Regions from separate parts of the Bradyrhizobium sp. 23AC genome, predicted to be linked through region 1. Evidence: predicted binding sites of a transcription regulator. Region 1 holds the regulator's gene; each other region holds the start of a gene.
The links. The regulator LexA, encoded in region 1, represses DNA repair genes until DNA is damaged. The targets are predictions, from matches to a motif close to TGTTCNNNNTGTGTTCNG.

Region 1 (3,837 bases):
CCCTTCCGGACTCTTGAGTCCGTTGGGACTTCTACACCGGACTTATGGACGTGCTGGGCAAAACCTATCTCACCAAGCAAGCCTCTCTCCTGCTTGAATTCGCAAGAACCACCTCGGATTCGGACCTTTCCGCCAAGCTGATCAGCAAGGCCGCCGACCTGAAATCCCAGGCCGATCCGCTGCCCGACAAGGATCAAGGCCCGAAGGCTCCCGACGTCGCGCTGGACGACGGGCCGGACCGGCCGAGCGGGAGTTGAGCGGTGCTGGCCGTGGCGCTCGTCATTCTCGTCCTCGCCATGGCCACCCTCCTGCCGATCGGTCTCGCTCTCTGGATCATGCCACGCCAGGCCTGAGCCCGCTTTTCGTACCGGGCCGGAAGCGGCAGGATAAATCGTGCCGGCTCCGCAATTTTGCCTCTGCTCCCGCGCTCGGTTAGAAGACTGTCGGAACATTTCGTCCGAACGTGCCGAGCAGGAGTTTCGCCGTGGCCTTGATGCCGGTTTCCGACGCCCTTGCTGCGGTGCTGGCGGGTGCAGCGCCGCTGCCTGCAGAGACGGTTTCGCTCGACGAAGCCTACCATCGCGTGCTCGCCCATGACGTCGCTGCGCGGCGCACCCAACCGCCCCAGGCGATGTCGGCGATGGACGGCTATGCCGTGCGCGCGGCCGACGCGGCGACAATCGATTCAGGGCTGACGATGATCGGTGAGGTCGCAGCGGGCCGTCCGTTCACGGGAAAGGTCGGCGCCGGCGAAGCGGTGCGGATCTTCACCGGCGGCGTCGTTCCCGACGGCGCCGACGCGGTCGTGATCCAGGAGGACACGATCGCCGAAGGCAAGCAAATAACGATCAAGGAAGCCGCGATCGTGGGTCGGCACATCCGCCCCGCCGGGGTCGATTTCCGCGAGGGCGACGTCCTCCTGCGCAAGGGAACCCGTCTGACGGAGCGCGATCTCGCCCTCGCCGCCGGAATGAATCACCCGCAACTCGCCGTCTGCCGCCGTCCGAAGGTCGCGATTCTCGCCACCGGCGATGAACTGGTGATGCCGGGCTCAACGCCCGGGCACGGCCAGATCGTCTATTCCAACGGCTATGCCCTGCACGCGCTCGCCCGCAGCGAGGGCGCCGAGACCATCGACCTCGGCGTTGCCGCCGATACGCTGGAGGCCACCACCGCCGGCATCCGCCGCGCGCGCGAAAGCGGCGCCGACATCCTGGTCACGACCGGGGGCGCATCGGTCGGCGACCACGATCTGGTCCAGCAGGCGCTCAAGGACGAAGGCATCGCGATGGCGTTCTGGAAGATCGCGATGCGGCCCGGCAAGCCGATGATGCACGGACGCTTAGGGACGATGGGCGTCATCGGCCTGCCCGGCAATCCCGTGTCGTCCTATGTCTGCGCCTTCCTGTTCATGGTGCCGCTGATTCGCGCGCTGTCGGGCCGTTCGGTGATTCATCACCATCGCGAGCGCGCCGTGCTGGGCCGCGATCTCGGCGTCAACGACCAGCGCGAGGATTATCTGCGCGCGCGCCTGGAGCTGCGCGACGACGGCACGCTCGTCGCCCTTCCCGTCAGCCATCAAGACTCCTCTCTGCTTGCGAATCTTGCTGCAGCACAGGTACTTCTCGTGCGCCCACCGTTCGCGCCGAAGGCCGAGGCCGGCAGCCCTTGCGAGGTGCTGCGGCTCCCCGTCTGACCTGCGCGGCCACACGCATTCCGCGCGCTTCGTTCTGTTCACGCAAAATTAAGCAGTTGCGGAACATGTATCGAACATATAGTGTCCGTTCATGATTTGTTTCGAGGATGTAGCGGCTTATCGCTGAATTCATCGTCTCGGAATCGAACGACATCAACCGGGGGACTTTGGTCGAGATGTTAACGCGCAAACAATACGAGCTTCTGCGGTTCATCAGCGAACGCTTGAAGGAAAGCGGCGTGCCGCCGTCCTTCGACGAGATGAAGGATGCACTCGACCTGCGCTCGAAGTCAGGCATCCACCGCCTGATCACCGCGCTCGAAGAGCGCGGCTTCATCCGCCGCCTGCCCAACCGCGCCCGGGCCATCGAAGTGATCAAGCTGCCGGAGCTCCAGGCTGCGGCCGGCAACCGACGCGGCTTCACGCCAAGCGTCATCGAGGGCAATCTCGGCAAGGTGCGTGCGAGCTCCAGCCCGTCCGCGGACGAGGGCGAGCGGCCCGTTGCGGTGCCGGTGATGGGCCGCATCGCAGCCGGCACCCCGATCGAGGCATTGCAGACCCGCAGCCACACCATCAGCGTGCCGCCCGACATGCTCGGCTCCGGCGAGCATTACGCGCTCGAAGTGCGCGGCGATTCCATGGTCGAGGCCGGCATCCTCGACGGCGACATGGCGCTGATCCAGCGCAACGAGAGCGCCGATACCGGCGACATCGTTGTGGCGCTGATCGACGACGAGGAAGCCACGCTCAAGCGCTTCCGCCGCCGCGGCGCCTCGATCGCGCTGGAGCCCGCCAATGCCGCTTATGAGGTGCGCATCCTGCCGCCGAACCGCGTGAAGATTCAGGGCAAGCTGATCGGGCTTTACCGCAAGTACTGATACCGGAAGTACTCATACCGGAAGTACTCATACCGGAAGTACTCAGTGCCGCGCGCGCCTGCGATCGGCATCGCCGATCGGAGATTGGAGCGGATGATGGTCCGCTCCGGCTGGATGGTCTTTCTGGTACTGCACAGATTATCTGGCCCCTCCTCGTCCGCGACATCCCCGGCGGGCCGCGCGAAGCAACATCGCTTCGCGGCCTTTCGAGTTCGAGGGGGACAGCCCAAATGCGCCAGATCGTTTGAGCGCAGCCGCAGCAACGCTGATCGCATCATCATGTCGGCCAGGACACCGCCGTGATCTAGAAAATCCGCAACGACCGCAATGCAGCGCGTACGCAGCCGAGCTGACGATACTAGGACTGGCTGGTTTCGCTGGTCGTTGACGCGCGCCTGCCAAATGCACGGAAGCCGACTTTGTTCCTATCGAATTCGGAAAAGATGGAAAAGATAATGTGATCGGGGCTCGCGGATCCCAGCCGCAGATTTGCCTACAACCAAGCAGACCGTCACGTGCTTCCACTCTGGTAGGGGCCTGCGCCTCCGAAAGAGGTGCGGGTCGCTATCTCTGCATTGAGGAGCACCCGATGTGTGACTACAGCCTGCATGCCGTCGCGACGCGCCCCGCAGAAGTCGGCGAGACGATCGTCACGACAACATTCCGCGGCACCTCGACGCGCGGCTTCGCCTCCGAAGCCGATCTCTCCGTCGCGGTCTGCCTGCTGCCGGGAACGGAGCTCGCCTTCGCCGACAACGTCCGTTACGATAACCGCTGGATCTGGACGCGCACCGTCAACTCCCGCGTCGGCAAGTTCGGCAAGATCGATCCGCACATTCCCGATCGCCATCATGACGCGATCGAATTCCCGGACGGCAAATCCGTGCTGGTGACGCAGCTCGTCGAGGGCCAGCGCGCAACCGTGCTGCAACTGCCGGTGACTCAACCGATCGGCGAGCGCGAGCACAAGCCGAAGATCATCGCCGACAGTCGCCCGACGGTCACGCGACTGCCGATCGGCTGACGCCCTCCGGCCGAGAGGTCGAGGGCCAGGATTGAAATGCCGTCGCCGGCCGAGGCCGGCGAGCCCGGTGGGTTTTTGCTTCTCGAAATTCGAGCGGCGAACCTCGTCGCCGCACGAAGTTTGGGCCGTCCTGCCTGAATTTTGAACCTCCGCTCCGCAGCCAAATGACCGATGCTGTCGTGATTTGAGGCGGCGGACACGCTCGATGAAAACCTTCATTCGCGTCGTTGAACTCTGGG
Region 2 (3,837 bases), on a different contig from region 1:
CCATCACCACGTCGGGCTCGCCCGTTGCATCTTCCGTTCCCGCCCAGGTCCAGATGCCGATGCCGGCATCGCAATGCGTGGCTGCTTCCTGCATCGAGAGCCATTGCGGCGCCGGCTGCTTGCCGGCGACGATGACATTGATGCGGTTGTAGGTCCGCAGGCAGTGATCGGCGATCCACAGCAGCGTGTTGGCATCGGGCGGGAAGTAGATACGAACGATATCAGCCTTCTTGTTGGCGACGAGATCGACGAAGCCGGGATCCTGATGGCTGAAGCCGTTATGGTCCTGCCGCCAGACATGCGAGGTCAGGAGATAGTTGAGCGAGGCGATCGGGCGCCGCCACGGCAGATCGCGCGTGACCTTCAGCCATTTGGCGTGCTGGTTGAACATGGAATCCACGATGTGGATGAAGGCCTCGTAGCAGGAGAAGAAGCCGTGGCGTCCGGTGAGCAGATAGCCCTCGAGCCAGCCCTGGCAGAGATGCTCGCTCAGCACCTCCATGACGCGGCCGTCCTGCGCAAGGTGCACGTCGTAAGGCTCGATCGGCTCCAGCCAGACCCGTTCGGTCGCCTCGAACACCGCATCGAGCCGATTTGACGCGGTCTCATCCGGTCCCATGATGCGGAAATTGCGCTCCTTCGCGTTGAGGCGGATGACGTCGCGCAGGAATTTGCCGAGCTCGCGCGTCGCTTCCCCGATGGCGCCGCCGGGCCGCGGCACCTCGATGGCGAAGCTGCGGAAGTCCGGCAGCTTCAGCTCCTTCTTGAGCAGGCCGCCATTGGCATGCGGATTGGCGCCCATGCGGCGAATGCCTTCGGGCGCGAGCGCCTGAAGTTCTGGAATGAGCGCGCCGCTCTGGTCGAACAGCTTTTCCGGCTCGTAGCTGCGCATCCAGTCTTCGAGCACTTTGAGGTGCGCCGGGTTTTCGCGACAGCCCGCCACCGGGACTTGATGCGCGCGCCAAAAACCCTCGATCTTCTTGCCGTCGACCTCTTTCGGGCCGGTCCAGCCTTTCGGGCTGCGCAGCACGATCATCGGCCAGCGCGGCCGCTCGACTGCCTTGCGGCCGTCGCGGGCGTGCTGCTGGATCGAGCGGATGCTGGCGAGCGCAACGTCGAGCGCATCCGCCATGGCCTGATGCATCAATTTGGGATCGTCGCCCTCGACGAACAGCGGCTCGTGGCCGAACCCGCGGAACAGATCGCGGATCTCGCTGTCGGGCATTCGCCCGAGCACGGTCGGATTGGCGATCTTGTAGCCGTTGAGATGCAGGATCGGCAGCACCGCGCCGTCATGGGTGGGGTTCAGGAACTTGTTGGAGTGCCAGGAGGCCGCGAGCGGACCGGTTTCCGCTTCGCCGTCACCGACCACGCAAGCCACGATCAAATCAGGATTGTCCAGCGCCGCACCGTAGGCGTGCACCAGCGCGTAGCCGAGCTCGCCGCCTTCGTGGATCGAGCCCGGCGTTTCCGGCGCCGCGTGGCTCGGAATGCCGCCGGGAAAGGAGAACTGCCTGAACAGCTTGCGCAATCCGTCCTTGTCGCGCGCGATGTCGGGATAGATCTCGCTGTAGCTGCCTTCCAGATAGGTGTTGGCGACCATGCCCGGCCCGCCATGGCCGGGACCGCAGACATAGAGCACGCTGATATCGAGCGCGTGGATGACGCGGTTGAGATGGGCGTAGATGAAGTTCAGGCCGGGCGTCGTGCCCCAATGGCCGAGCAGGCGCGGCTTGATGTGCTCGGCCCGCAAGGGCTCGCGCAGCAGCGGATTATCGAGCAGGTAGATTTGCCCGACGGAGAGGTAGTTCGCGGCGCGCCAGTAGCGATCGAGCAGGTCGAGGTTGCTGCTTGCCGCGGCCGATTGTTGTTGATTTGTCATGTTCCTGCTGACCTTCACCCGCCGATCGTCACCAACATTGTTCCGCGACGATTGATCCCTGGCCGGCATCAAACGAAATCGTTGCGACGGGCGTGTTGCGTGAGGTCAAAGGACCGCGCCCGAAATTTGGGCGGCACCTTTGCATGGGGTTGTTTTCCCATTTTTTGTTTGCGTTCTTGATTTGTTCCTTTTGCATGCTATCTTGGCTTCATGAGTCCAGCAGCATCCTCTCATGCTCTCAAGCACCCGCCGGTCACGGCGCCCTCCGAGCCGGCGGGTGTGGACTCTGACTTTCCGGAACTTGGCGTCGCCATCGACCGCGCGCGCAGGCGAGGGCGGGGCGCACAGTCGAATGCCAGCGGCCGCTATGAGGCCGAGGCGCGCGTCGCTTTCGACGACGGCTGGCAGAGCCTGGAAGAGCTGCCGCCGTTCAAGACCAGTGTCGGCGTCGACACCTCGCGCAAGGTGATCACCCGCAACGATTCCCCCGATATCGGCTTCGATCGCTCGATCAATCCCTATCGCGGCTGTGAGCATGGCTGCGTCTATTGCTTCGCGCGGCCGACCCATGCCTATCTCGGCCTGTCGCCGGGGCTCGACTTCGAGTCAAAACTGTTCGTCAAGCCCGAGGCGCCGGCGCTGCTGGAGAAGGAGCTCGCCGCGACCGGCTATGAGCCCCGGATGATCGCGATCGGCACCAACACCGATCCTTATCAACCGATCGAGCGCGAGCGCAAAATCATGCGCGGTATCCTCGAGGTTCTCGAGCGTGCCGGCCATCCCGTCGGCATCGTTACCAAGTCGGCGCTGGTGGTACGCGACATCGACATTCTCGCGCGGATGGCCAAGCGCAACCTCGCCAAGGTCGCGATCTCGGTCACCTCGCTCGATCCGAAGCTCGCGCGCACCATGGAGCCCCGCGCCTCGACGCCGTCGAAGCGGCTGGAGGCGCTGAAGCAGCTCTCGGATGCCGGCATCCCGACCACCGTGATGGTCGCGCCCGTGATCCCCGCACTGAACGATTCCGAGATCGAGCGCATCCTCGATGCTGCCGCCCATGCCGGCGTCAAGGAAGCCTCCTACGTGCTGCTGCGGCTGCCGCTGGAGGTGCGCGATCTCTTCCGCGAATGGTTGATGGCGAACTATCCGGACCGCTACCGCCACGTCTTCACGCTGATCCGCGACATGCGCGGCGGGCGCGACTACGATGCGAAATGGGGCGAGCGCATGAAGGGCACCGGACCGATGGCCTGGACCATCGGCCGCCGCTTCGAGATCGCCTGCGACAGGCTCGGCCTCAACAAGCGGCGCTCCAGGCTGACGACCGATCACTTTGCCCGGCCGAAGCGGAACGGCGATCAGCTCAGCCTGTTCTGATCGGGAAGTGGAAGAGGCGTCGCATGGTCAAGGAACTTCACTCGCCGGTGCCGCGGCTCACTGTCATCACGCTCGGCGTCAGCGATATCCGCGCCAGCATCGCTTTTTACGACGCCCTCGGCTTTTCGCGCCGGCTGAAGGCGACCGGCGAGGCGGTTGCGTTCTACGATACCGGCGGTCCGGTGCTCGCGCTGTATCCCTGGGATCAGCTCGCGGCGGACGCTGCGTTGGCGGACCAGCCGAGGCCGACAACCTTCCGCGGCATCACCCTCGCCTGGAACTGTCGGACACGGGAGGAGGTCGACGCGGTGCTGGCCTTCGCCCTCGGCAAGGGGGCAAAGCTGGTGAAGGCCGCGCACGAGACCGATTACGGCGGCTATTCCGGTTATTTCGCCGATCCTGACGGACATCCCTGGGAGGTCGTGGTCGCACCCGGCATCGAGGTCGGCGAGGACCGGCGGGTGCACCTGGCGGAATAGGGCGGCCTGAATAACGGGAATTGCGCGGGGTTCCCGGTTGCGCCGGCCGGGCCGCTTGCGCACGATCCCCGCCATGATTCGGGACAAGTCCGCCAAGAC
Region 3 (3,837 bases), on a different contig from region 1:
ACCAGCATTCCGATGCGGTAGGCCGCAACGTAAGCCGCCATACCGGCCGCCTGCTCGCTCTCCGGCAGGCTCTCGACGCGGAAGGCGTCGACCACGATGTCCTGCGTCGACGACGTCGTCGCCACCAGCAGCGCGCCCAGCGCGACGTAGAACGGCGAGCTGGCCGGGTCGGTCATCGCCAGCAGCAGGATCGCGACGATCAGCAGCAGCTGCGAAAACACCAGCCAGCCGCGCCGCCGCCCGAACGCCCGGGTGAACAGCGGCACATGCAGCGCATCCACCAGCGGGGCCCACAAGAATTTCAGCGTGTAGGGCGTGCCGACCAGCGCGAACAGCCCGATGGTCTTCAGATCGACCCCGGCCTCGCGCATCCACACCAGCAGCGTCGAGCCCGACAACGCCAGCGGCAGGCCGGAGGAGAAGCCGAGAAACAGCACGATCAGCACCCGCGGCTGCAGGTAAACGGCAAGACTGTCGCGCCAGGAGGCGGCGGGGGCGGAGGTCGCGGCGGGGGAGGTCGCGTCGGGAGCGGTCATGGGGCGGTGTTAGCAGATTCTGGGGGGAAAGACTCGTGGTAGCCGATGAGGCGGAAGAGCCCTCAAAATCCTCGGTGTCATCGTCCGCGAAGGCGGACGATCCAGTAAACACCAGCGCCCCGGTTCAATCCCACCCGCCGCGGCGTACTGGATACCCCGCCTTCGCGGGGTATGACAGAGTGGCGAAGGCGTGGCACCATCATGGTGGCCCGGCTATCTCGTGATAAAGATCATCCCAATTCGGGTTCTGCTGCTCGATCAACCGAACCTTTCAGGCCCTGTTCCACTTTTTCAACCGCTTTTCCCGCTTGATCGCATTCTCGGGGTCATCGAACTGCTCGAAGTAGACCGGCCTCACGACGCCGTAGTCTGTCGTGAAGCTCTCGATGACCTGCAGCTTGTGTTGTGCGACCCGGCGGATGAGATCGTTGGTGACGCCAATGTAGAGCGTTCCGCCAATCTTGCTGGCGAGAATGTAAACGTAGTAGCAGCGAGGGCTCATCTGCCGCCTCTGGGATACTGGATCGCCCGGTCAAGCCGGGCGACGACAGTGAAATTGGGCTGGCAGCGTACCTGATCTCAGAAGAGAATCACTCCCCCGCCTGGAGCTTCCTCGGGAACAGCTCACCCGCGCCCGTCGCCACCAGCCGCGGCCCTTCCGCATCGCTCTTGCTGAAATCGAGCTCCTCGATGCGTCCTGCGCGCTTCTCGATCTTGTCGGCGGAGATCAGGATCTGGCGGACGTCCTCGTTCGCGTCGGAAAAGTGTTTCTGCAATTTGACCACGCGATCCCTGAGGCGTCCCAGATCGTCGCCGAGCTTGATCACTTCAGTCTGAATCTGGTCGGCGGCATCGCGCATGCGGGCGTCCTTCATGATCTGCTGCATCACCTGGATCGCGAGCATCAGCAACGAGGGCGACACCAGCACGACGCGGGCGCGATAGGCCTTCTGGATCACGTCGTCGAAACCGTCGTGGATTTCCGCGTAGACCGATTCCGACGGCACGAACATCAGCGCCATCTCCTGGGTCTCGCCGGTGACGAGGTATTTTTCCGCGATGTCGCTGACATGCTTCATCACGTCGCCGCGCAGCCGCTGCGTGGCAACGCGCCGCTCCTCGTCGGTGCGGGCGTCGTGCAACGCCGTCATCGCCTCCAGCGGAAATTTCGCGTCGATGCAGAGCGGGCGCTGGTCGGGCAGGAACACGACGCAGTCCGGCCGCTTGCCGGTCGAGAGCGTGAACTGGAACTCATAGGCGCCCTTCGGCAAGCCGTCCTGGACGATCGCCTCCATCCGCGCCTGGCCGAAGGCGCCGCGCGACTGCTTGTTGGCGAGCACGTCGCGCAGGGTCGTCACCTGGGTGGTGAGATCGGTGAGGTTCTTGTGGGCGCTGTCGATGATGCCGAGCCGCTCGTGCAGCGCGCGCAGGCTTTCCATGGTGTTGCGGGTCGAGTGCTCCATCGATTGGCCGACGCGATGGGTTACCGAATCGAGCCGCTCGTTGACCGCGCGCGCCATCTCGGCCTGGCGTCCGGCCAGCGCCTGGGTCATGGCGTCGACCCTCCCGGAGGATTCGCTCTGGGCGCGCAGCACCTCGCTGAGGCGCTCCTCGAGTTCGTCGGCCCGGATCGCATGCGCCATCGCGAGTTCCGCGCCGCGCCGGCCCGAGCGGCCGATCACGACGGCGATTACCACCAGGAGGATGAGGACGAGGGCGCCGAAGCCGATCAGCGCATGGATCGTGCGCACCGGCCAGTCGCCCAACATGAAAATGATCTCGTTCATTCCGCCCTTCTAGCCGATTCGCTGGACTCCCGCGAACGAAGAGGGAACGGCGGCGGTTAACGACCCCCTAATTTTTATGGTTAACGAAAGCTGAAGTTTTATGGTTAGCGAGGGGTTAACGAGGTTCCTCTCCGCATTGACCGCATCCGGCATGGGGCTTAAATCGCGGCTATGGCCCTCAGAGAAATCATCATCCTGCCCGACAAGCAGCTGCGTCTGGTCTCCAAGCCGATCGAGAAGGTCACGCCGGAGATCCGCAAGCTTGCCGACGACATGTTCGAGACCATGTACGACGCGCCCGGCATTGGCCTCGCCGCGATCCAGATCGCGCAGCCGCTGCGGCTGATCACCATGGACCTCGCCAAGCGCGACGAGAACGGCGAGACCGCGCCGCTGCCGCGCGTCTTCATCAATCCCGAGATCGTCGCCTCGTCCGAGGAACTGTCGGTTTACGAGGAAGGCTGCCTCTCGATCCCCGAATATTACGAGGAGGTCGAGCGCCCTGCGAAGGTGCGCGTGCGCTTCACCGATCTCGACGGCAAGGTGCACGAGGAGGACGCCGAAGGCCTCTATGCCACCTGCATCCAGCACGAGATCGACCACCTCAACGGCGTCCTGTTCGTCGACTATCTGTCGAAGCTCAAGCGCGACCGCGTGATGAAGAAGTTCGAGAAAGCTGCCAAGCGCGCGGAGTGAGTAGAGCTCGGCTCTCTCACGTCGTCATGGCCGGGCTTGACCCGGCCATCCACGCCTTGCTTGCTTTGTCGCCAAGACCATGGATGCCCGGGACAAGCCCGGGGCATGACGGGGAATCAGAACTCTCACCGAACGCAGCCACATGCCCCTCCGCCTGATCTTCATGGGCACGCCCGATTTCTCCGTGCCGACGCTGCTCGAGCTGGTCGCGCATGGCCACGAGATCGTCGCCGTCTACACCCGCGCGCCGAAGCCCGGCGGGCGGCGCGGCCTGCAATTGCAGCCAACCCCGGTCGAAGAGGCCGCGCGAAAGCTCGGCATTCCCGTGCTGACGCCGAAGACGCTGAAGACCCAGGAGGCACTCGACGAGTTCAGCGCGTTCGACGCCGATGCCGCCGTGGTCGTCGCCTACGGCATGATCCTGCCGCAGGCGATCCTCGATGCGCCAAAACTCGGCTGCTACAATCTGCACGCCTCGCTGCTGCCGCGCTGGCGCGGCGCGGCGCCGATCAACCGCGCCATCATGGAGGGCGATGCCGAGAGCGGCGTGATGGTGATGAAGATGGATGTCGGTCTCGACACCGGCGACGTCGCCATGGCCGAGCGCCTCGCGATCACGGACAACATGACTGCGCTCGATTTGCACGATCGTCTCTCCCGCCTCGGTGCCGATCTCATGGTGCGGGCGATGGCCGCGCTCGCCCGCGATGGGCTTCGGCTCAAGAAGCAGAGCGAGGACGGCGTCACCTACGCCGCCAAGATCGACAAGGCCGAGGCGCGCATCGACTGGACCAGGCCTGCGCGCGCCGTGCTGCGCC

Region 2: the regulator LexA is predicted to act here: its motif matches at 2,054-2,071, upstream of RAD10_RS25870 (PA0069 family radical SAM protein).
Region 3: the regulator LexA is predicted to act here: its motif matches at 2,355-2,372, upstream of RAD10_RS01515 (DNA recombination protein RmuC).

Annotation. Positions count from the first base shown of each region.
Region 1 covers NZ_JAVAYN010000016.1:144,857-148,693, reverse strand. The annotation lists gene RAD10_RS29975 (hypothetical protein) at 51-257, shown strand; gene RAD10_RS29970 (molybdopterin molybdotransferase MoeA) at 485-1,696, shown strand; gene lexA (transcriptional repressor LexA) at 1,873-2,574, shown strand; gene RAD10_RS29960 (hypothetical protein) at 3,164-3,598, shown strand; gene RAD10_RS29955 (GAF domain-containing protein) at 3,804-3,837, shown strand, end outside.
Region 2 covers NZ_JAVAYN010000012.1:175,396-179,232, forward strand. The annotation lists gene RAD10_RS25865 (phosphoketolase family protein) at 1-1,882, opposite strand, end outside; gene RAD10_RS25870 (PA0069 family radical SAM protein) at 2,093-3,259, shown strand; gene RAD10_RS25875 (VOC family protein) at 3,283-3,738, shown strand; gene RAD10_RS25880 (ribonuclease HII) at 3,812-3,837, shown strand, end outside.
Region 3 covers NZ_JAVAYN010000001.1:316,634-320,470, reverse strand. The annotation lists gene RAD10_RS01525 (AmpG family muropeptide MFS transporter) at 1-536, opposite strand, end outside; partial or broken gene RAD10_RS01520 (GIY-YIG nuclease family protein) at 736-1,038, opposite strand; gene RAD10_RS01515 (DNA recombination protein RmuC) at 1,127-2,323, opposite strand; gene def (peptide deformylase) at 2,495-3,019, shown strand; gene fmt (methionyl-tRNA formyltransferase) at 3,162-3,837, shown strand, end outside.